Linked DNA regions of Zobellia alginiliquefaciens. The protein of the gene in region 1 interacts with the protein of each later gene in a pairwise test. Links are inferred from orthologs where the notes say so. Each region holds a gene or a part of one and is shown on either strand. Other genes may lie near its edges.

Evidence for each region.
Region 2: the proteins of rpe (region 1) and eno interact in binary tests that used the Escherichia coli proteins (3 or more experiments, as listed by UniProt). The link is inferred for Zobellia alginiliquefaciens from one-to-one orthologs.

What each region holds. Positions count from the first base shown.
Region 1 is NZ_CP119758.1:3,118,476-3,131,657, reverse strand. What follows is about bases 4,733-7,722. They hold rpe (ribulose-phosphate 3-epimerase), read left to right. Parts: upstream 4,733-5,882; coding sequence 5,883-6,563; downstream 6,564-7,722. Other genes in these bases: P0077_RS13105 (hypothetical protein), read left to right, coding at 7,621-7,722; P0077_RS13110 (YpdA family putative bacillithiol disulfide reductase), read left to right, coding at 6,542-7,522; P0077_RS13120 (adenosine deaminase), read left to right, coding at 4,772-5,791. Outside these bases: rpsO (30S ribosomal protein S15), read left to right, coding at 1-265; P0077_RS13140 (polyribonucleotide nucleotidyltransferase), read left to right, coding at 453-2,681; P0077_RS13135 (sigma-70 family RNA polymerase sigma factor), read left to right, coding at 2,846-3,709; P0077_RS13130 (VF530 family protein), read left to right, coding at 3,942-4,181; P0077_RS13125 (tRNA (cytidine(34)-2'-O)-methyltransferase), read left to right, coding at 4,190-4,642; more of P0077_RS13105, read left to right, coding at 7,723-8,115; P0077_RS13100 (tetratricopeptide repeat-containing sensor histidine kinase), read left to right, coding at 8,180-10,108; P0077_RS13095 (response regulator), read left to right, coding at 10,098-10,742; P0077_RS13090 (hypothetical protein), read right to left, coding at 10,743-11,252; P0077_RS13085 (TonB-dependent receptor), read right to left, coding at 11,273-13,182. UniProt on the Escherichia coli protein: Catalyzes the reversible epimerization of D-ribulose 5-phosphate to D-xylulose 5-phosphate.
Region 2 is NZ_CP119758.1:1,011,618-1,023,983, forward strand. Bases 9,379-12,366 are described here. They hold eno (phosphopyruvate hydratase), read right to left. Parts: upstream 11,525-12,366; coding sequence 10,232-11,524; downstream 9,379-10,231. Other genes in these bases: P0077_RS04245 (glycogen synthase), read right to left, coding at 9,379-10,099; carA (glutamine-hydrolyzing carbamoyl-phosphate synthase small subunit), read right to left, coding at 11,644-12,366. In the rest of the region: P0077_RS04205 (sensor histidine kinase), read right to left, coding at 1-838; P0077_RS04210 (DUF4907 domain-containing protein), read right to left, coding at 842-1,171; P0077_RS04215 (Kelch repeat-containing protein), read right to left, coding at 1,241-2,236; P0077_RS04220 (DUF4270 family protein), read left to right, coding at 2,478-3,791; BamG family beta-barrel-assembly machinery protein, read left to right, coding at 3,775-5,028; citrulline utilization hydrolase CtlX, read right to left, coding at 5,037-5,969; P0077_RS04235 (dimethylarginine dimethylaminohydrolase family protein), read right to left, coding at 6,114-7,028; P0077_RS04240 (citrate synthase), read right to left, coding at 7,147-8,433; more of P0077_RS04245, read right to left, coding at 8,564-9,378. UniProt on the Escherichia coli protein: Catalyzes the reversible conversion of 2-phosphoglycerate (2-PG) into phosphoenolpyruvate (PEP). It is essential for the degradation of carbohydrates via glycolysis.

The DNA.
Region 1 (13,182 bases):
TTTAACAAAAGAAGTAAAAGCCGAAATCTTTAAGAAACACGGCGGTAGTGAAACAAACACAGGTTCTACAGAAGGCCAAATCGCTTTGTTCACACACAGAATTAACCACCTAACCGGTCACTTAAAAAAGAACCACAAAGATTACAACACTGAGCGTTCATTAGTAAAGTTGGTAGGTAAAAGAAGAAGCCTACTTGATTATATGATCAAGAACGATATTGTTAAGTATCGTGAGCTTATTAAAGAACTAGGTATTAGAAAATAAGTATTTTACAAAGGGCTGAAATTTTCAGCCCTTTTTTTTTATATATTAGTCATCCTAAATAATTAGGATTTTACAAAAAGCTGCACCCAGTTTTTCATTGGTCAACACAACACAACAACTTCGGCCTTAACAAGTCGATAAGACCATTGTTTAACAATTCGCCCATTGGCGTATTTAATTAAAATTTATGATTCCAAAAGTATTTAAAGAGGTCATAGACCTTGGTGACGGTAGGGAAATTTCTATCGAAACCGGAAAATTGGCAAAGCAGGCCCACGGTTCTGTTGTTGTACAGTCAGGAAAATGTATGCTATTGTGTACGGTTGTTTCCAACTACAAACAAAGTGATGTTGACTTTCTTCCATTAACGGTAGATTACCGCGAAAAATTTGCAGCTGCGGGCCGTTACCCAGGTGGTTTCTTCAAAAGGGAAGCAAGACCTAGTGATGGTGAAGTATTGACTATGCGTTTGGTAGACCGTGTACTTCGTCCACTTTTCCCAAAAGATTATCACTCTGAAACTCAGGTGATGATTCAATTAATGTCTCATGATGATGACGTTATGCCAGATGCAATGGCCGGTTTGGCTGCATCTGCTGCAATTCAATTATCGGATTTTCCATTTGAATGTGCAATCTCTGAAGCTAGAGTTGCCCGCGTAGACGGTAAATTCGTTATCAACCCAACTAGAGCTCAATTGGCCGAATCCGACATTGATATGATGATCGGTGCTTCTGCTGATTCTGTAATGATGGTTGAAGGTGAGATGGATGAAATTTCTGAAGAAGAAATGACCGAGGCCATCAAATTTGCACACGAAGCCATTAAAGTACAGTGTGCCGCTCAATTAAAACTTGCTGAAGCTTTCGGAAAGAAAGATGTACGTGAGTATGAGCCAGAAAGAGAAGATGAAGACTTGGCCAAGAAAATTCACGACATGGCATATGACAAAGTATATGCCGTAGCTAAAGCAGGTTCTGCCAAACATGAGAGAAGCGCTTCTTTTAGTGAAATAAAAGAAGAAATTAAAGCTACTTTCTCTGAAGAAGAACAAGCTGACTTTGGTGGTATGATTTCAAAATACTACAATAAAGCTGAAAAAGCTGCTGTTCGTGATCTTACCCTAAACGAAGGTTTACGTTTAGATGGTCGTAAGACCGATGAGATTAGACCTATCTGGTGTGAAGTAGATTACCTACCATCAACACACGGTTCCGCTATATTTACCCGTGGGGAAACTCAGGCATTGGCTACTGTAACCCTAGGTACTTCTAGAGATTCAAACAAAATTGACATGCCATCTTACGAAGGTGAGGAGAATTTCTATTTACACTACAACTTCCCTCCTTTCTCAACTGGTGAAGCAAGACCTATCCGTGGTACTTCTCGTCGTGAGGTAGGACATGGTAACTTGGCACAACGTGCCTTAAAAGGAATGGTCCCTGCAGATTGCCCTTATACAGTTCGTGTAGTATCCGAAGTGTTAGAATCTAACGGTTCCTCTTCTATGGCTACTGTTTGTGCTGGTACTATGGCAATGATGGATGCTGGTGTACAATTGAAAAAACCGGTTTCAGGTATTGCAATGGGATTAATTTCTGATGCGGACTCTGGTAAATATGCCGTTCTTTCCGATATTTTAGGTGATGAAGATCACTTGGGAGATATGGACTTTAAAGTAACCGGTACAGCAGATGGTATTACCGCTTGCCAAATGGACATTAAAGTAAAAGGTCTTTCTTACGAAATCTTGGTAAATGCCTTAAAACAAGCAAGAGAAGGTCGTTTACACATTCTTGGAAAACTGACGGATACTATCTCTGCTCCTAACGCAGATGTGAAGCCTCATTCTCCAAAAATGGTTACACGTACTATTCCTAATGAATTTATTGGTGCACTTATTGGACCAGGAGGAAAAGTAATTCAAGAACTTCAAAAAGAAACAGATACTACTATTGTTATCAATGAAGACCCGGTTACAGAAGAAGGTATTGTTGAAATTTTAGGTACGGACCAGAATGGTATTGACGCGGTATTGGCCAAGATCGATGCCCTAATGTTCAAACCTGCAGTTGGTAGTGCTTACGAAGTTAAAGTAATTAAAATGCTAGACTTTGGCGCTGTTGTAGAATACCAAGATGCCCCGGGCAATGAAGTATTGTTACATGTTTCCGAATTGGCATGGGAAAGAACCGAGAATGTTTCCGATGTTGTGAACATGGGTGACGTTTTTGATGTGAAGTACTTAGGTACCGACCCAAGAACCCGTAAAGAAAAGGTTTCTAGAAAAGCTCTTTTACCAAAACCTGAAGGTTTTGTAGAAAGACCACCACGTAACGATAAAGATCGTGGTCGTGGTAGAGATGACAGACGAGGTGGTAGAGACAACCGTGATCGTAAGCCAAGAAGAGACTAAACACTCTTTTCTTTAATACATATTTAAAGCCTCAACATAGTAAGTTGAGGCTTTTTTATGCGACTTATCTAAAAAGTAAAGTTTTTTTCACCCAATTGTAACATTTCTATGTTTTTTACGTATAAGTATATGCAGTCTATGCAAACTGAACCTAATTTATTTACATGAGACAGCTTAAAATCACAAAACAGGTCACCAACAGGGAGACCGCATCTTTGGACAAGTACTTGCAAGAAATAGGCAAAGTAGACTTGATTACAGCAGATGAAGAAGTAGAATTGGCACAACGTATCAAGGCAGGCGATCAGGTCGCTCTTGAAAAACTAACAAAGGCCAATCTTCGATTCGTTGTATCGGTAGCTAAGCAGTACCAAAACCAGGGACTTACTTTACCCGATTTAATTAACGAGGGTAACCTTGGCCTTATTAAGGCCGCACAACGATTTGACGAAACGAGGGGATTTAAATTTATTTCCTATGCAGTATGGTGGATTCGTCAATCTATATTACAAGCTTTGGCGGAACAATCTCGTATTGTACGTTTGCCATTGAACAAAATTGGATCGATCAATAAGATTAACAAGACCTTTGCTTTTCTAGAGCAGGCACACGAACGTATGCCTTCACCAGAAGAAATTGCAAAAGAATTGGATATGACGGTTGCAGATGTTAAGCAGTCGCTTAAAAACTCTGGTCGTCATGTATCTATGGATGCGCCTCTTATTGACGGTGAAGATTCTAACCTTTACGATGTACTTCGTAGTGGTGAATCTCCAAATCCTGACAAAGAATTGTTGCACGAATCTTTGCGTACTGAAATTGAGCGCGCTTTAGAAACTCTAACTCCAAGAGAAGCAGACGTTATCCGTTTGTACTTTGGTCTTGCCGGGCAACATTCTATGACATTGGAAGAAATTGGTGAAACTTTTGACCTAACGAGAGAAAGAGTTCGTCAGATTAAAGAAAAAGCTATTAGAAGATTAAAACATACTTCTAGAAGCAAAATCCTTAAGACCTATTTAGGTTAAAAACACCATAAAATTGCACGTTAAATATTCCTTAAATTGGAAATTTGGCATATATATTGTAATTTTAAAAGCAACAACAGTTTATCATGACTGTTCGTTTTTTGATTGATGAATAAACTCCGGCTGATTACCGGAGTTTTTTCATTTATAATATATAGTACAATCACCCACAAGCCCTTTATTTAATGGGCCTGATGGAAAATAACAAGAATCACACATTTAAAGTACCACTATGGAATCCGAAAAAAAATCATCCAACACCCAACCTAACAATCCATTACACGGTGTAAAATTAGTGGACATATTGGAACAGTTGAGAAAAAAATACTCATGGGAAGAATTGGCAGAACGTATAAACATCAATTGTTTTAAAAGCAACCCTACAATTAAGTCGTCTTTAAAATTTTTAAGGCGTACACCATGGGCCCGAACCAAGGTAGAACAGTTATATTTGAAATCTTTTCATAAATAGATTGTTATATGCCCTTCAACATTGTACTTGTAGAACCCGAAATACCCAACAACACCGGAAATATTGGCAGATTGGCACTTGGCTCAGGGTCTACCTTACATCTCGTTAAACCATTTGGCTTTGAATTAAACGACAAACGCTTAAAACGTGCAGGACTTGACTACTGGCCCCATTTAGAGGTACACATTTACGAAAGTCTGGACGACTTTTTGTCGCAACACGGTGAGAAAAATCTAATATTGTTTTCTAGTCATGGCACTAAAAATCACTGGTCCATTCCATTTGAGGATGGTCAATTTCTTGTTTTTGGCAAAGAATCCGTAGGCTTACCTTCCTCCTTGGTATCTTCGTACAAAGACAGTTTGTATAAAATTCCACTTTATAGTGAACACATTCGAAGTTTAAACCTAGCCAATGCCGTAGGTATCGCGGTCTATGAAGGGCTTAAGAACATCCAATAAAGAAGAAAGTAATCACCCTCCATTACGACTGTTAGTTGACCATACTAAATTTTAAATTAGTCGATATTTATAAAAAAACGATTAACTTGAAGTATCTCATTGGTATTCAAAAATTTAACGCGTTTGTCTATGAAAGATTCTGAAATGCTTTCCTTTATTCAAGGATTGCCAAAAACCGAACTCCATTTACATATTGAAGGCTCTTTTGAACCTGAACTTATGTTTAAGATTGCAAAACGCAATAACATTAAAATTAAATATGCCAATGTTGACGAAATTAAACAAGCCTATAGTTTCAATAATCTTCAAGAGTTTCTAGACATCTATTATGCAGGGGCTTCTGTTCTACTTACGGAGCAAGATTTTTATGATCTTACTTGGGCGTATTTGACAAAAGTTCATGAGCAAAACGTAAAACACGTAGAGATTTTCTTTGACCCTCAAACCCATACGGACCGTAACGTTCCTTTTGAATTCGTTTTAAACGGAATTTACAATGCACTAGAAGACGGTCAAAAACAATTGGGCATAAGTTTCAGGCTAATTATGAGTTTCTTGAGGCATCTAGATGAAGCTTCGGCCTTTAAAACCTTAGAACAGGCTTTACCCCATAAAGATAAAATTGTAGCCGTAGGATTGGATTCTTCGGAGGTGGGCAACCCGCCTTCTAAATTTCAACGGGTCTTTGAAAAGGCCCTTAACGAAGGTTTTTTAACGGTAGCCCATGCGGGCGAAGAAGGCCCTTCGGAATATATTAAGGAAGCGCTAGACCTCCTAAAAGTCACCAGAATTGACCATGGCAACCGTTGTCTGGACGATGCTGATTTGGTAAAAAGACTAGTTGAGCAGCAAATGCCACTTACCCTGTGCCCCTTATCCAATCTTGAGCTTAAAGTTATTCAGGATTTAAAAGAATATGCACTGCCCACCATGATGGAACACAATTTACTGGTCACTATCAACTCTGATGACCCTGCTTATTTTGGCGGGTATATGAACGAAAATTTTTGGGAAATAACCAAGGCCTTAAATTTATCGAAGTCGCAAATTGCGGAACTGGCAAAAAATGGGTTTAAGGCAAGTTGGTTATCGGAACAAGAAAAACAAGGCTATTTACAAGAGATCGACGAATATCTGAAAAACAACTAACTCCGTACGGTGTTATTCTTTAGCCGGTATGCGTTACTTCGTAAAAACACAATTCACTACTTTTGCATAAATTCTTTTTAACAGACACAAAATGAGCAAAACAAAAATTGCACCTTCTCTTCTAGCGGCCGATTTTGGCAACTTACAGCGCGATATAGAAATGGTAAACAACAGTGATGCTGATTGGCACCATATTGACATAATGGACGGCGTTTTTGTTCCTAATATATCATACGGCATGCCAGTTGTGAAAACAATTGCTGAGCATGCCACTAAGCCATTAGATGTGCATTTAATGATTGTTGACCCAGACCGCTATATTAAAACTTTTGCTGAATTGGGCGCAACACACCTTACGGTTCATTATGAAGCTTGCACGCATTTACACCGAACCATACAGGCTATAAAGGCGGAAGGAATGAAAGCTGGGGTAGCATTGAACCCACATACCAATGTTAACTTGCTCAAAAATATAATCAAAGATTTGGACATTGTTCTCATTATGAGTGTTAACCCTGGTTTTGGCGGACAAAGTTTTATAGAGAATACGTACGAAAAAATACACAACCTAAAGGAATTGATTAAAGAATCCGATGCCTCTACTTTGATTGAGGTTGATGGTGGGGTAAATTCCAAAAATGCCAAAGCCCTTATAAAAGCAGGAGCGGATATTCTTGTGGCAGGCAGCTTTATTTTTAAGACCGAAGACCCAACGAAAACAATTCAAGAACTTAAAAAATCTACGGATAGATGGAGCATTTTCGAGTTGTAATTATAGGTGGAGGACCTATAGGAATAGCATGTGCCCTTGAAGCCCAAAAAAATGGATTGAACTACGTGATTCTTGAAAAAGGCCCTATCGTAAATTCATTGTTCAACTATCCGCAGAACATGCAGTTTTTCTCTTCTTCGGAAAAGTTGGAAATAGATAACATTCCATTTATAAGCACAGAGGCAAAACCTAAACGCAATGAAGCGTTAGAATATTACAGAAGGATAGTTACCTCCAATGATTTAAATATAAGGCTATTTGAAAAAGTGAAAAACGTAGAAAAGACACAGAATGGATTTTCGATCGTTTCCTCAAAAAATACGTACACCGCGGACAAAGTTATTGTGGCTACCGGATTTTATGACTTACCAAATACGCTGAACATACCGGGAGAAGACTTACCTAAGATAGCTCACTATTACAAAGACCCGCATTTTTATGCCAGTCAAAAACTGGCTGTTGTAGGCGCCAGTAATTCGGCTATTGATGCTGCTTTAGAATGTTACCGCAAAGGTGCCGAGGTTACTTTAATTATTAGAGGTGACGAAGTTGGCCCCAGGGTAAAATACTGGGTTCGTCCTGATATAATCAACCGTATTGAGGAGGGCAGTATTAAAGCCTACTTTAATTCGAAATTAACGGAAGTGCGGCAAAGTGAAATTGTAATTGATACTCCAGAAGGAACGGTTACCCTTCAGAACGACTTTGTATTGGCTTTGACCGGTTACATGCCCAATTTTGATTTTATAACCCATATGGGTATTAAACTTTCAGAAGACGCCAAGAAGCTACCTCAATATGACCCAGAAACCATGGAAACCAATGTTGCCGGCATTTACTTGGCCGGTGTGATTTGCGGTGGTATGGAAACCCATAAATGGTTTATTGAAAACTCTAGAATACATGCTAAAATGATAATTTCCTCCATTCTAAAGGAAAAAGAGATTAGCACTACATAACTACTTACCCCTGTTTTCAGGGGGTAACATTTCACGGTTACAGGTATATTTTTCGGTGGTGCAAAACATGACATTTGTACCACTAAAGAACCTGAACTATGAAATATATCTACCCAAAACTCCTGCTCATCTGTCTGGCTTTCGCCATTTATTTCAATAACAAATCAGTTGAAAATAAAGATTTATCGCATTTAAGTAAAGTCAACCAATATTCTTTATTAGTTCAACGCGGGGCTTTTCATTTTGATTCGTTTAAAATCGTAAAGAACAAAATCTCGCATATTCCCGGTATTTCGTCCAATTTTGAAACGGCAACTTACAATGAAAATAGTCAGACTTTTTTAGACAGTTTACAAACTTTAGGCTTTTTCAAAAAGCTAGAAGCTCAAGGTTTTTGGAACCTGAAAACCCACTATGGTTCAGAAACCTCATGTAACAGTCAACTTATCGTGACCTTGACTACGAATGGAAAATCAAAAACCGTAATTTGCGATGATTACCAAACGGATTGTCCCGAACTCATAAAATATATAGAGAAAAAAGTTGTTGAATTGGAAGGAAACGATTTAAAACGAATCTATTTACCAGGATAAAACCATACCGCTGAAAACAAAACATAAATCCTATTTTTTCCGTTTGTTGCACATCTACTGTTTATTGGCAACAGTTATTCTGTTGGGCGCTTTAAATCTGCATGCCCAAGAATCTGGGAAAGACTTGCATGCCCCACCGCCACGCATCACTTTTTCGACCATTCCAACCCATCAGGAAGAATCGTTAAAATCACATTACGAAGCTTTAAAATATGCCGAGTTTGGAAATCAGCGGTTTTCCATATTTGAGCAATTAATGGAAGAACATATTACAAGAGGCAACACGGATTCCATTTTACACTATGGCAATCTTTACGTAAAAGAATTGGGCAACTGGCAAAAACCGGACTCCTTAAAAACGTTCCACTATGCTAAAGCACATTACTTTTTAGGCATCGGAAATCATTTTAATGGCCTTTTAGACAAATCTATTGAATGGCATATAAAAGGGCTTCAAGATGCAGAAGCTACGAACTCCACTGAATTTCAATACCGGAATAAAATAGGTCTATCACACAACTACATCCTAAAATCAGAAACGGATAAAGCGCTAGTGGTGCTTACCAAAGCCGTATTGAATTATGGAACAGAATTTCCAAAACTGACCATACAAGCCCATCTTCTCATGGGTAATGCCCATCTTTTTAAACAAGAATATGACCTTGCCCGTACAGACTACGAAGAGGCATTGCGCATGGCGTTGGACTTTAAAGATGCAGAAAAAGAATTATCGGCTAAATTAAATTTAGCCAAACTTGCCGAAGCACAACAAGATTATGAAAAGGCATTTCAAGGGTATGAATCCGTTAGGAATCAAGCTTTGGCCCGTGATTTTACCGCTATCTATTTTGAAGGCTCATTGCTCTTGGCCAAATTGTACTATAAAGAGGAAATGTACAAAACCGCAAATATTGCATTGAGTTTTGCCTATATCAACGCCATAGATCGCGAAAACCTTCAGTTTCAAAAAGAAGCTTTGATGATACAGGCCAGGAGTTTTGCCAAGTTAGATGATTATAAAAATGCGTACGCGGTAATGACCCAATTGTCCGGTGTCAACCATCAAATAAATACCAAACAACAACGGGAAATCATAAAAGAACTAGAAATTCAATATGAAACTCTAGAAAAAGAAAAGGCTATTTCCAGCCTTGAGGAAGACCAACTCATCAAGGCTGCAGAACTCAAAAGGCAGAAGACCGTTCAAAAAGCATTTCTTATTGGTTTCCTCGTGATTCTAATTCCTATAATCGCTTTACTCTATGTCTACTATCAAAAGATACAGACGCAAAGCGAATTGAACAAAAAGCAAGAAATAATTAATCAACAAAAGGTTACTACGCTAAAACAGGAACAAGAACTTAACCTTATTAAAGCATCTATTGATGGGCAAGATGAAGAGCGGAAAAGAATTGCCCAAGAACTACATGATAGTATTGGTGGCAACCTTGCCGGAATAAAGTTGCAAGTAGCTTCCATGACCAGTGAATCCGATAGATGGAAAGATATTAACGGACAATTGGACGAGACATATCAATTGGTACGGGACATCTCACACACGCTGATTCCCAAAAAGTTTAGACAAAATGCTTTTTCCGATTTGATACGGGAATATATTGCCTCTATTTCGCGTAGCGGAACACTAAAAATAGGTTTTCACCCACATCCTGAAGTGGATATTAATGCGATTGACGATACGGTCCAAATGGAACTTTTTAAGATGATACAGGAGTTAATGACCAATACGTTAAAACATGCGGAAGCTTCAAAAGTAGACCTTCACCTGAGTCTTTTAAACCATGAACTATCCTTACTTTTTGAAGACAACGGCAAAGGTTTTGACACCACAGCAACGAACCACGGTATCGGTTTTGAGAATATACAAAGTAGAATCACCCAACTTAACGGCACGCTTCACATAGACTCAACACCCAACAGAGGAACCGTAATAGCTATTGAAATACCTATAAAAAAAATATCACATGAAATATAACCTCATCATAGCAGATGACCATAAAATGTTTATAGATGGTTTACTGAGCATCTTAAACGATGCCCCTGAATTTTTAGTAGCTACTACGGCTAAAAATGGTGCGCAGGTGGTTAAATATCTAGACATTAACGGGGCCAATGAACTTCACTTGCTCATTACCGACCTCAGCATGCCGGAAATGGATGGTATTGAACTGAACCGTATTGTAAAAGAAAAATACCCTACCCTAAAAACATTAGTGGTAAGTATGCATATTGATGGAGGAATGATCGAGAAACTCATTCAAAACAATGTTGACGGTTATGTTCCGAAGAATGCAGAAAAGGACGAACTCCTAGCTGCCATGCGAACTATAGTTAAAGGAGAAAAATACTTTTCACAAGAAGTAAAACGTGTCTATACAGACGCTATGTTCGAAAATAAAAAACAAGAAGAAGTTCATCTAACCGACCGAGAAAAAGAGGTACTTAAACTCATTGCGGATGAATATACTACCCAAGAAATTGCAGATGAACTTTTCCTGAGCAAGCACACCATAGAGAGCTATCGTAAGAACTTAATCTCTAAATTACAGGTGAAAAATTTAGCAGGTCTTACCAAACATGCCATTAAAATTGGGCTTCTGGACTCCTAATTAAACAAACAGTAAAATAAGGGTAAGTACCAGTCCGCCAAGGGCAAAATAAATACCCTTCTTGAATATAGGAGCACTAGGTCTGAACATCCAAAAAGCAGATATTACAAAGAATAGCAGTGCCGCACCAAAGAAAATATTCAAGAAAAATAAAGGCTGACTAGAAGTTGCTTTGTGTATTTTGGTCATTTTTCCCAAAACATAAGGTAAATTTTTCTGAGTGTATGTGGTAAATCCAGTCTGACTATCATAGGTTCCGCCTTCAAAATAAACAGTTCCTCCCTCCTCTTTTTCTACTTTAAAGTGTTTAATCTTCAAAGCCTTGCCAACATCTTCTGCCTTTATATTAGGTTTTATTGTTTTTTCTACGGCAACTTCTTTTTTAAGAAAATCCGTATCCCTAAAAATTAAAATAATACCGCTTATAGCGTACATGGCCATTATTCCTGCCAAGAAAAAGCCTAAGTACCTGTGGTAGGTACGCATCTTTTCTTCTGTTTTTCTTCCCATAGTTGGTTTGGTTTGTTGGTTTACCTTCTTCTTCCCGAATACTCCATGGCTTCACCTTTACCAAAACCATAGCTAAAGCCAAATGTAATAAACCTGCCCCTTTGTCTACGACTATATGTTGAAAAAGTATCTTGGGTAATTTCGGATTCTTGTACCCGTGAGGCAAAAACATCCCTAACGCCTAGACTAACCACACCTTTACCTTTAAGGATTTTTCGGCGAGCACCAAGGTCCAGAAAGAGGTTGTCACTGGTTTTTCCTTGTACGGTCTCATAGCTACTTTGGTAATTACCGGTTGCTTCAAAATCTATATCGGCGGGCATTTTAATTTTGGCCATAAGTTTAGCAGACCATCTATCCGCATTAAAATCGAAATTTAGGGTATCGAGGCTCCCTTCTCTTACAAATCTGTTATAGTTTAAATCCGTAGTTGCGGTAAACCATTTTAGCGGACTATACTTTGCATTGAACTCCACACCTGTTGCTTTGTTGGTTCCGATATTCTCTGGTTTGCTAATATTCACGTCTCCTTCCAATGTATTGATAGACTCAATTACATCTGTAGTATAACGATGATAAACACTGGCGTTCAAGGATGCTTTTTCAAGAATAAAAATACTGGTAACCTCGTACGAATCGGTGAATTCTGGTTGTAAATCTGGATTACCTTGACGGATATTGAAATTATTTCTGATATTAAAAAACGGATTCAAATCCCATAAATCCGGGCGATACACCCTTCGTGAATAACCCGCTTGCATAGAAACTTTATCGGTAAACTTATATGAGGTATGCGCACTAGGAAAAAGATTGGAATACTTCTGCTCGTTCGCTTCGTTCGTATTTTTCAGTAAGGTGTTAAGGTTGGTCTGTTCCATACGTACCCCAGCCTTTATGCCCCATTTTTCACCTTCATAAGCTCCTGTTCCATAAAGGGCAAACACCTTTTGGTCGTATTCAAATACATTGGTTAAATTGGTATCGGACACGTAAGCACCGCTTATCAGGTCTTGCACCTCATAATCGTTACTTACATCGTTCATCACATACTGCCCCCCAGCTTCCATAGTCCATTCTTCGGTAAAGGGTCTGGTATAATCTAATTTAAACGTATACTCCGCTTCTTTAAACTCGGTTCGCGTGCGCTGAACAGCATCTTGATCATCCCCTGAAATAGTGAAATCCTCAAAATCCGAAGACTGGTCTTTTCCAAAGAAATTACCCAAAGCACTGAATAAAAGATCATGGTCTTCATGGTCCTTAAAATCGCTTTTATACTGAAGTTCATATTGATATTTGGGATTTGTTGCTTCGGTAGTTTCCGTACGTTCCCATTCCGAAATTAATTGGTTGTCCCCATCCCTAGATTCATAATTGGTTTGTGAGGGCTGGTCCTCTATTTCATAGGCAAAATTCCCTGAAAGGGTCAATACATTATTATCATTGATGTAATAGTCCGTACCGAGAATGATATTATAAAACTCCTCATTTCTAAACTCCTCACCTACGGAGGCTATAGATGAACCATCGGTCAAATCCCGATTGATATTTTCTACATCGTTCGGAAGTTCTCTATATCCCGCTCCAAGTTGACTAAAGAGATTAAAGCGTTCTGTACGGCGGTTGAGACTTAAACCAAAGCTATGATTGTCCGGAGACCCCGTATTTAAACTAATTGAACCGTTAAGGCCCTCCCGTTCTTCTTTCTTTATGACGATATTTATGATTCCCGAGGTACCTTCCGCATCATATTTCGCCGATGGATTGGTAATCACCTCTACCCGTTCTATCATATCCGAAGTAATCGTACCCAAGGCATTCCCACCTTCTCCGGTTAGAATAGAAGGTTTTCCATTTATCAATACCTGTACCCCTTGGCTTCCGCGTAAGCTAATTTGCCCTTCGATATTTACATTTACGGAAGGTACAT
Region 2 (12,366 bases), 2.1 Mb from region 1 along the record:
TTTTTACCATAGTTTTACCTTGGTAGTCCGTTCCGTATTTAAAGGCATTTTCAATAAACGAAATAAATAATAGCGACGGAATAATTTTATTGGAATCGTCTCCCGAAATTTTTAAGAACACATTTTCACTATCGGCCAATCTTAACCTTTGTAATGCTACATAACTCTTTATGTACTCTATCTCCTTATCCAACGGTACCAAATCTTTATCCGCCTCATAAATCATATATCGCATCAGTTCTGATAAATTGATAATTGCTTCGGAAGTATGCGGTGATTTTTTTACCGATAACGAGTAAATAGTATTGAGAGAATTAAATAGAAAATGTGGGTTCAACTGAGTTTTTAAGAATTGAAGCTCTGATTGTACTTTTTCCTTTTCGACCGTCTTGCGAAGATTCTCGTTTCTTTGCAGTTCCGTATACACACGGAGCATAATGGCAAAAATGTAGGGAACAGCAAAACTTACCACTGGCATTAAAGAAAATCTAAACGGGCCCCTAGCTTCCCTATGCTCCTTCATGCGTTCTACAAAAGGGGCCAAGTTTTTGGGCATTTCCGGAGGAAATATATTATGAAGTCCATAACTAACGGCAAACAACAACACAATAGAAATACCTATATAGGTTTTCATTTTATCCCTAAGTAAAAAGTTAGGGACCAAATAATAATAATTGAAATAGAATATTGCCACAGCCATTACCCATTTAACAACGATATTAAACGGTATGGACCTTGACTCCAGGAAAAACGGGTATACTATTAACCCAAAAACCGCACACCATAAGAAGGTATGTACCAACCATTGTGGCAAATATTTTCTTTTGGAGGCGTTCATTTTTTACTGATTTTGAATAGTAATATTCAGATTTTTGAGTTCAGAAACGGTTATAAACGGAGCTTCGCCTTTTTTTATTTTTTTGAGAACCTCATCACCAATCAATTGAGCCTCTTTCTCTGTTTTAAACGGTAATTCTCCTTGAATTGCAGGTATAAACTCTTGTTTTACCAGAATCTTATCGGCATGTAAAATTTGATATCCAAATCCTTCACCTACTTCTATCACCTCTGAATGAAGTCCTTTTTGCTTTGCTTCCCCAGCGCTAAAGTTAAATGCAATATAAGCAACGACTGCGACCAATACTGCCAATAAAAAGTGAATTTTTTTCATGATATATCCAATTAAAAAATGGGGCAGACTTAAAAGTACTGCCCCATAACTAACTCAAATAACTATTTTTTAATCTTCATCATCGTATTCATCAAAAGGAAGAAACTCATATAAATCATCTAAATAAAGGCTACCTGTTCTACCTAGGCCAACCACGGCTCTAGATCCATTAGAAAATGCTACGCCATCTTGTCTTGTAGTGCCTTCAAAACTAGTTTTCAACTCCCAATCATCCGTACTAGGGTCATATTGCCAAACAGAACCTAAGGTTCCTCCAGACAGACCACAAGCAATATAACCGTAGCCGTTTAACGTAAAGCCTACTGCATTGCTTCGTACTATACTATAATCATCTTCCTCGTCCAGGTCTAATTTTTTAGTCCAACTTTCAGTTGCGGCATCAAAGGCCCAAAAATCATTAAGGTAAATTCCGTTAGATACGCCGGTGCCTAAATACACTTGGTCACCAATAGTAAAAGTTGTAGCCGCTCTTCTTTTATCCCCACCAAAACCAACTAGTTCCGACCAAGAATCCGTATTTGGGTCATATTTCCAGAAATCCTTACGATCATTTTCCCCGTCATATCCCGTACCGAAGTAGCCAAAACCGTTCATTCCGAAAGCAATTGCACTTCTTCTTGCCGTAGAAGGCAAAGAAGCTATGGCCTGCCAAGAATTAGAATTAGGATTATAAGAGAAAAAATCCCCCAATTCATCCAATCCATCATATCCGGAACCAATATAACCTGTACCATCAATCTGAAAACCTACGGCGGCATTTCTAGCGCTTCCTATAAAATCTGCTTTCTGAGACCAGAAATCACCATCCATATCATAGGCCCATAAAGAAGTAAGGTAGTCATCCCCATCATACCCCACTCCAGAATACCCTATGTTACCAATAGTAAAAGTTGATGTGCCACTACGGGGGCTACCATCAAAAACAGACCTATCTACCCAGTTACCCAGATACTCATCATCGTCATCACTAGAACAACTTACCAATGAAAAAATCATTGTGCTAAAAATTGTTACCGTCCCTATATAGTACTTGAATCCTTTCATGCGCTTCTTCTATTTTGTTCGCCAGTTAATTTTCATCAAAACTAGAACACGGTTCCCACCCATGAAACCGAAATAGATGAAGCCACTTATTTAACACATGAACATGGCTTTTTAATCTACCAAAACCATTTTCTATTTAATAGCTAAAATTCAGGTATTCGTCTCATAACTATGGGGTTTGGTCTATTCTGGTTTTTATGCCCTTACCTGCACAATACATTTACGCTCAAATTATATGGATATGAAAATTACATTGGCCATCCTTGTTTGCCTATCACTCCTAGTTTCATGCAGTACCGATGCGGTTAACGATTCAGATTTTGAAGCAGGAGACATTTTTACCGATAGTGATATACGCGTGGTTCAACTAGATACCATGACCGTAGATTTTTCTACTATGAAGTTTGATAGTGTAGATACGTCACAGTCCGTTCGTATGCTCCTTGGCAAATACAAAGACCCGGTTTACGGAACAGTCAAAGGAGCAAGCTTTATGGAATTTATACCAAGTTCATATTTTATTGATACAGATGCCGAATTTGATAGTATAACTTTTATCCTTAGGCCGGACAACTACTATTATAACGATACACTACAATCTAGCACCCTTCATATTAAGGAGTTGAGTGAAGCCTTAAAACCGGAAGATGGAGTTAATTTTTATAATACCAGTACAATAGATTTTTATGAAGAGGATTTAGGTGAGCTCACCTATATCCCAAGACCACTCTCAACAGACTCCCTTGAAGTAAAACTCTTGGACACCTTTGGTTTTAGTCTATTTGATAATTTTCAGCAGAAAAAAATTACCACTTATGACGAGTATAGAAATTCCTATTACGGTATAACCATTCAACCGGATGATACCGATGATGGTCCTATAATAGGTTTTTCATTACTCTCCACCATGAGGCTTTATTACAGTATTGCAGGTGAAGAGGAGCGCACCCAGTCTTATACAGACTTCACAATTAATACTACAAGTTCACCCGTTCCATTTTTCAATCAGGTTTCTGCTGAGGAACCAAATGAATATTTAAAGTCATTAACTGACCAAGAAACGAACCTTCACAGCACGGAAACCGATAATCTAAGCTTTATACAATCTAGCATAGGCATTGCAACTAGATTAGAATTTCCTAATATAAAATCTGTATTTGACATTCAAGGAGAAGGCACCCTTCTTGATGCCTCCCTTAAAATTTCGCCTTCGGTTAATAGTTATGACGACTTATTGACCTTAAGAGATACGCTATCTGTATTCGTGGTCGACCAAAACAACGAGCTTACCAGTCAATTGTTTTCAACAGATGGCAGTGTAGCACAGGCAATTTTGAACCGTAGCAATCAAGAGTTTAATGACATCTATTACGAGTTGCCCTTAAGTGGTTATTTAGAGGGATTGATTTCTACTGACCAAGAATCATCCGACGCCCTGATTCTATTACCAAGCGATTACAATTCGACTGTGGACCGTTTTGTTCTCAATACAGATATAAACTCTCAAAGTACCACACTTGAACTTACTTATGCGATTTATGACGAAGATGAATAATGCTTTACTGTTTTCCGTGTTTATACTTTTAATCCACGTGTCGGCACAAGCACAATCCGAAGGTTTAACCAGCTCTCCATATTCATTATATGGCCTTGGAGCTATAAACCAATCTAGCATTGGGCGTACCAACGGTATGGGGTATACTGGAATCGGCCTTAAAACTTCAAACCAAATAAACAATCTAAACCCCGCAAACTTTGCTTTGATTCCTAAGGGCTCATTTTTTTATGATGTTGGAATAAAAGCCGAATACAATCAATATAGCAACAAAGCGGATAGCGAAACAAAAACAACCTTTAACTTCTCCAATTTAGCCATGGCCTTTAGGGTAGCTGAAGGATTGGGCGCAGGAATCTCTCTTGTACCCTACAGCGAAATGGGGTACTCACTTATTGGAATTACATCTAATATTGAAGGAACGGAAGAAACCTTTGAAAGTAACGTAAACGGAATTGGAGGTTTAAGCGAGCTTAAGTTTAATTTAGGATACAGCGTTATGCCAAATTTCAGATTTGGCGCCAATGCCTCCATACTCTTTGGCAACATTGAAGAAAGTGAAGCTTTTGTTCTAAATCAAAGTACATTTAGCTCTGAGGAAACCACAAACTATTCCGGTATTCGCTTTGGACTAGGTATGCAGTTTGATGTGACCGATAATTTTACTATTGGTAGCACCGTTCAATTTCCTACAAGCTTAAAGGGTAACATAAAACGTTCCATCACCAAAAGCTTAGATGGCACGGAAATTACCGTAGAAGATGGGGCAAGTGATACTTCCGAAAATTTCAGCATGCCTCTAGAAGTAGGCTTAGGTATAAGTACAAACATCTTTGATTCCTTTACCGTGAGTGCAGACTACAAAAAGAACTATTGGGACGCCACAGGACAAACAGAAAGTTTAGGAAGTTATGCAGACCAAGACATTTACGCCATTGGCCTGGAGTATGTAAAAAATCCTACCAGCTATAAATACGCCGATCGTATACGCTACAGAACAGGTTTTAATTATGACAATGGATACCTTGCCATTAATGGGCAAAAAGTAGACGGATATAACCTTACAGCAGGCATTGGCATACCTATAGGACAGGGTCAAAAATCTATGATGAACCTATCTTATAGCTATGGCTCCAAAGGTCAGATTCAAAATATATTGATAAAAGAAAACTTTCACCTATTAACATTGAATTTTAGCTTAGAAGACCTTTGGTTCCAAAAGCGAAAAATTAATTAGAATATCTTCTATTTTGACCGTGGCAGAAAAACCTCGGCCATCATGCAACGTGCACTACCTCCACCACAAGTTTCAATAGTTTCTAAAGAACTATGAATAATTTCGCAATGCTTTTCAATAGCTTCAATTTGTGACGGAGTTAGACTATGATATGCAGATGAGCTCATTACTAAATAACGCTTTTCATTCCCTCCCAAAACCTGGAGCATGTTACCCGCAAAATGATGCATTTGCTGTTCTGTAATGGCAATTACTTCTTTCCCATCCTGTTTCAGGTGATCCACTACGTTTTTCCGCTCTTTTTTATCATCAATGGTATCAAGACAAATAACAGAAAAGTCTTCTGCCAAACACATCATTACATTGGTATGATAAATTGGCATTCGCTTACCTCCTACCGATTGGTTGGCCGTAAAAATAACCGGCGAGTATTCAAAATCTTCGCAAAACTCAATGAACAAGCCTTCATCCGCCCTATCAGAAAGAGCACAATAGGCTTTGTTATTCACCCTATCCAATGCCATGCTACCTGTAGCTTCTAGAAACACATTTTCTTCTTCCGCCGATGTGTAATCAACTACGTTTTCTATGGTCAAACCATTTTCCTCAAGAATATCCAAAATATCCTCACGTCTTTCACTGCGCCTGTTCTCAGCGAACATAGGATACAACCCTACCGTACCGTTTGCATGAAATGAAATCCAATTATTAGGAAATATAGAATCTGGAGTATCTGGCTCCTTGGTATCTTCAACTACAACTACGTTCACTCCTTTTGAACGTAAAATCTCTACAAAAGCATCAAACTCCTGCTGCGCTTTCTCATTGATCGTCGTATTCTGAACATCTATATCTTCTTGAAAATAATTGTTTACCGCAGTCTGTTCGTTCATTCGGAAATTGACCGGGCGAATCATTAGTATGGTGTTCGTAATCTGCATAGGAAACTCATTTAAATTTAGGCAAAATTAGGACTTTTAAAACGGTATGACCTAGTATAAATTGGAAAATAAGAAAAGGGGAAACTAGACCTATAAAGTAATTTCAGACCTTCTAAAAATTGGATTTTAGTATATTAAAAAGTACTACTCACGAACTAGTGGCAAGGTGCTACACCGTAGAAGACCTTCTTGTTTAGCAATCTCGCCATAGGGAATCTCTTCTACCGTAAAACCTTGCTCCCTCAGCCAATTATTAAGGCGTGTAAAGTTCTTTTCTGATACTATTACTTCCGGAGAAATAGAAAATACATTACTAAACATTTGATACATTTCATCCGGTGAAATCTCAAAGACATTTTCTTTTCCGAAAAAATCAACCAACCATTGATATTCTTCTTCTACCAAGAATCCGTTTTTGTGCAAAATAGCTTTTCCTTTTCCCAAGGGCTGAAAGCAACAGTCTAAGTGCAACGCATTCTGTTTTGCATCGGAATTTGATTTCCTCAGTTGGAATGATTTTACTTTTTTATGAGGAAATTGTTCTGTAATATAATCAACGGCAGCTTGATTTGTTCTTGCCGTAATATAACTAGCATAATCTTCTGCCGTATAGGTGCCGATAAAAATATAATCCCCCCAAGGCATAACATCACCACCTTCTACATGCACTTCTTCGGGCGGATGTAAGATTTGTTGTTCTTTAATTTTATCCAATACGTGAAGAATGGCTTCAACCTCTTTTTCTCTATCGGGTAAAATATTGGCTATAATAAGTTTGTCTTCTATGACAAAGGCGATATCCCTGGAAAAAATCTGATTACAATCAGTTAAGACTTCGGGTCTATAAACCTGAACATCATATTTACGAAACACCTCTGCAAAAGCATCCATTTCCCGAATCATATCCGCTTCCTGGGGGTATGTCCCCGCCAAAATGTGTTCCAATGATTTAGGGTCGTAGGCCTCCTCTGGTTTAGGTGTTGGGCCGCTACTTTTTGCAGTACCCAAAACCAATACCTTTAACCTTGAAATTTCATCGTTAACGTGAAGCTTAAGCATAACCTTTTTGCCGGCAAAGATAAGAGAACCAAATCGTGGACCACAACTATTTAAGAAAAAAGAAGTCCTTTCTTAAGAATCTCAAGAAAGGACTTTTTTTATAATTATTTACTGGTGTTTATCTTAAATCTACGTCTACAAAAGGACGAAGCGTTTCACCAATATAAACTTGTCTTGGTCTTCCTATTGGCTCACCGCGCAAACGCATTTCTCTCCACTGCGCAATCCAACCAGGTAGACGGCCCAATGCAAACATAACAGTAAACATTTCTGTAGGAATGCCCAGTGCACGATAAATAATACCCGAATAGAAATCTACATTAGGATATAGTTTTCTATCTACAAAATATGGATCTTCCAAAGCTTCTTTTTCCAAACCTTTGGCAATGTCCAAAATAGGATCATCAATACCTAAATTTCCTAAAACATCGTCTGCTGCTTTCTTAATTATTTTTGCTCTTGGATCAAAGTTTTTGTAAACTCTATGACCAAAGCCCATTAATCTGAAAGGGTCTGATTTATCTTTGGCTTTCGCCATATATTTTTTTGTATCTCCACCATCCTTTTCAATAGCCTCAAGCATTTCTAATACCGCTTGATTTGCTCCTCCGTGCAATGGCCCCCATAAAGCTGAAATACCTGCCGAAAGGGAAGCAAAAAGACCCGCATGGGAAGAACCGACAATTCTTACCGTAGAAGTAGAACAGTTTTGTTCGTGATCAGCATGTAAAATTAACAACTTATCCAAAGCTGCTATTACCAAATCGTCTTTTTGATAGTTCTGATTAGGTCTCTTGAACATCATTTTATGAATGTTCTCTACATAGCCTAAAGTGTCATCTCCATAATCTAGAGGCAATCCTTTTTTCTTTCTAAGCGTCCAAGCAACAAGAACCGGGAACTTAGCTAAGATTCTAACAATAGCGTGATACATATCCTTATCGGACGAAACATCTACCGTAGAAGGGTTAAAGGCAATTAACGCACTCGTTAAAGAAGACAATACACCCATTGGATGTGCGGATTTTGGAAACCCGTCCAAAATCTTTTTCATTTCTTCGTCTACATGAGACTCGTCCTTAATATCGGCATGAAATTTTTCTAATTCGGTCTTGTTCGGTAATTCGCCAAAAATCAAAAGATAGGCAACCTCTAAAAAATCGGCTTTTTCGGCAAGTTCCTCAATGGAATAACCTCTATATCTCAAAATACCTTTTTCACCATCTAGAAAAGTTATGGCGCTTTCACACGAACCCGTGTTCTTATATCCTGGATCTATTGTTATCATTCCGCTTGTGGACGACCGTAAACTCTTTATATCTATGGCGAGTTCATCTTCTGTGCCCTTTATTACCGGAAAATCATATTTGTTACCGTTATACTCTAAAGTAGCTTTATCTGACATTTTTGAATTTTACTTAAAATTGAAGTGGATGTAAATTTACGGAAAATGTAACATCTTAACAATGTTGTTTTTTCGTTTAATTAATAATTAACAATGATTTCATTAGTTGTTGTAGAAAAACCAAACTATACTAGAGAACGTATAATTTTGAATAGTATTCATCCAACGATTTTTCCCAAGTAAAGCGAACCTTCTCGGCATTACTTTTTATTTTTTTCCATTTAGGTTTATCGTTCTCCCAAAGGTCAATGGCCTCACTAAAATTCTTGACCATATTCTTAATTTTTTCATCATAGGTCATTCCATCAAAGGCAAAACCTGTAACATGGTGCTCAACCGTATCTTTCAGACCTCCCGTATGATGAACAAAACAAGGGTTACCGTTACGCATGGCTAACATTTGACTAATTCCGCACGGTTCAAAGAGACTTGGCATACAATACAAATCTGATTCTAAGTATATGGAATCTATTAAGTCTTCCGATTGTCCATTAGTGAAAATAAAATTTTGATGTTTATAACTCATTCCCCTAAAAAACTCTTCATAATCCGGATCCCCTGTTCCCAATAGCATAAAAATACCATCTACCTCCCGCAATCGCTGGAGCATTTGCTCAAAAGCCTCTGGAGAACGTTTAAAAAAGTAAAACTTCTGCTCGGTTAATCTGGCCACGCTCGAAACTATAAACTTAGGTTTTTCCGTTACGTACAACATAATTTTCTCCCCTGTATGAGCCAGAAAATCAGCTTTGTATTTTTTAGACTCATCTTGCAACCAACCAAATAGCGCCTTTACCGTATTTCGGTAAAGTCGACCCTTATCGGCCTTTCTAATATCATTATAATTGGATGCGTTTAAAATACCTATAAGACGACCTTCATTATTTGCATGTTGCAAATCTTTTTCCAGACTTTCTCCTCCCACAAATTCAGGTCTTGCACTTGGCAACATAACATCTTCTTTATAGGATGGAGATACGGTATGAACCGAATCTGCCAAGCGTATACCCACCGCCATAAGATTAATACAATCTTGGTAACGTGGGTCCTTTAAAGCGTCATGATCTAACTGTAGCTCTGGAAACCAATTATGCATAGAGGCATAATTATCATAGAACGGACGTATACCTTGAATTGCCAAATTATGAATACTGTACACGTAGCGCATTTTCTTCAATTCATTATATCTAGGATGATATGTCTTTAGGAATAATAACGCACTGGCATGCCAGTCATGCATATGAACAACATCTAAATCTCCAAAAGCGCCCATCTTTATGGCTTCTGCAACTGCAGTACAAAAGATTATGTACTTTATAAAATCCGTAAAAAAGGGTTCAGTTGGGTCATCATGATAAATATGTGCTATACCTCCTTCCTGAATTTCCGGATGATGAATTACATAATGTATTATGTTTGGACATTCTCTTTTACCAACCACCTCGTACAGTTCAGCCACATAGCTAGTTCCCCTTAGCTGAAAATTAAGATTTGTTCTAAAAGTGCCATTAAAATGAAGTCTTGAATACGAAGGCACCACTACCTGAACTTTATCTCCTCTTTTAGAGATATGCCTAGGAACATCGCGTACAACATCGCCCATCCCCCCAGCTTTACAGTTAGGTATACCATCATTTTCAGCAGCAACAAAAAGAAAATTATTCATGCGAGACGTTGGTTAGAAGTTTGTTAAAAAGATAGGCAAACTTTGCGATTACTCAAAAAAAAAAGCCCTTCGAATTCGAATTTTATCGAACGAAGGGCTCCTTTATTAATCACTTTATAATAGTCTATAACACTATTTAATCTTAAATGCTTTATCCTGAGGATAATAAGCCGTTTCACCAAGTTCTTCCTCAATACGAAGCAACTGATTGTACTTGGCCATACGATCCGATCTTGAAGCCGAACCTGTTTTTATTTGACCTGTATTCAATGCTACTGCCAAATCTGCAATTGTATTATCCTCTGTTTCACCTGATCTATGGCTCATTACAGATGTATACCCTGCATTTTTAGCCATATTTACAGCTGCTATAGTTTCTGTAAGCGTACCTATTTGGTTTACTTTTATTAAGATGGAGTTTGCAATACCATTTTCAATTCCTTTAGACAAACGCTCTACATTTGTAACAAAAAGATCATCTCCAACCAACTGAACTTTATCACCTACTTTTTCAGTCAAAGATTTCCAACCATCCCAATCATTCTCATCCATACCATCTTCAATTGAGATGATAGGGTATTTGGCACTTAAATCTGCCAAGTACTGAGCTTGTTCTTCAGAAGTTCTAACCACTCCTTTATCTCCTTCAAATTTAGTATAGTCATATTTACCATCAACAAAAAACTCAGCTGAAGCACAATCCAAGGCAATCATAATTTCATCGCCCAATTTATAACCTGCATTCTCAACTGCTTTTGCAATAGTATCTAGAGCATCTTCAGTACCCCCTGCTAAGTTAGGCGCAAAACCACCTTCATCACCAACAGCTGTACTTAATCCTCTATCATGTAAAACTTTTTTAAGATTATGGAAGATTTCAGTTCCCATTTGCATGGCATGTGAAAAACTTTTTGCCTTTACCGGCATTACCATAAATTCCTGAAAAGCGATTGGCGCATCTGAATGAGAACCACCATTAATGATATTCATCATTGGCACAGGCAAAGTATTTGCACTAACACCACCTACATAACGGAACAAAGACAACCCTAATTCATTAGCTGCTGCTTTAGCTGCTGCCAAAGACACACCCAAAATAGCGTTAGCACCCAACTTTGATTTATTTGGAGTACCATCCAAGTCGATCATCACTTGATCAAGAAGGTTCTGCTCAAAAACAGACATTCCCAAAATCTCCTCAGCAATAACCGTATTTACATTTTCTACCGCTTTAAGAACTCCTTTTCCCATAAAGGTATTGCCACCATCGCGAAGCTCTACTGCTTCATGCTCTCCTGTTGACGCTCCAGAAGGAACTGCCGCACGACCCATTACTCCATTTTCAGTAATTACATCAACCTCTACCGTAGGGTTTCCTCTTGAATCTAAAATCTGACGTGCGTGTACACTTAATATGATACTCATAAATATTATTTTTTGTTTGGAATTCTCTTAAATTTCAACAGCTGCAAATATACAAAACCGTGCAAGTAATGCATTGTACGGCGCAACTATATTACCGTAATTATAACGATTACTTAACCTTATGCCATAACGTTTGAATTTTTCTCGATCAAATCAAAGAATTGATCAAACAAATACTCAGCATCATGTGGTCCTGCACTGGCTTCCGGATGGTATTGCACCGAAAAAACATCTTTATCCTTAATTCGGATACCCGCTACGGTTTGATCATTTAGGTGAACATGTGTTATTTCTAAATTCTCATTTTTCTCCGTCTCTTCCCTATTTATAGCAAAACCGTGGTTCTGAGAGGTAATCTCACCTTTACCCGTAAGTATGTTTAAAATAGGGTGGTTAATCCCCCTATGACCATTATGCATTTTATAGGTAGATACCCCGTTTGCCAAGGCAATTATCTGGTGCCCCAAACAAATACCAAAAACAGGCTTCCCACTACTTATCATCCCCTTTGCTGTCTGTATAGCATCGGACAATGGTTCTGGATCTCCTGGGCCATTAGAAATAAAATACCCATCTGCACCCCAAGCTTCCATTTCTTCAAAGGAGGCATTATAAGGAAAAACCTTTATATACCCGCCTCGCTTAGCAAGGTTCCGTAAAATATTCTTCTTAATACCTATATCTAAGGCGGCAATTTTCATAGGTGCATTTTCATCACCATAGAAATAAGGCTCAGAAGTTGAAACGCTTGAAGCCAGCTCCAAACCTTCCATACTTGGTACCTTTGCCAATTTTGTTTTTAATTCTTCAATATTATCTACATCTGTAGATATCACTGCATT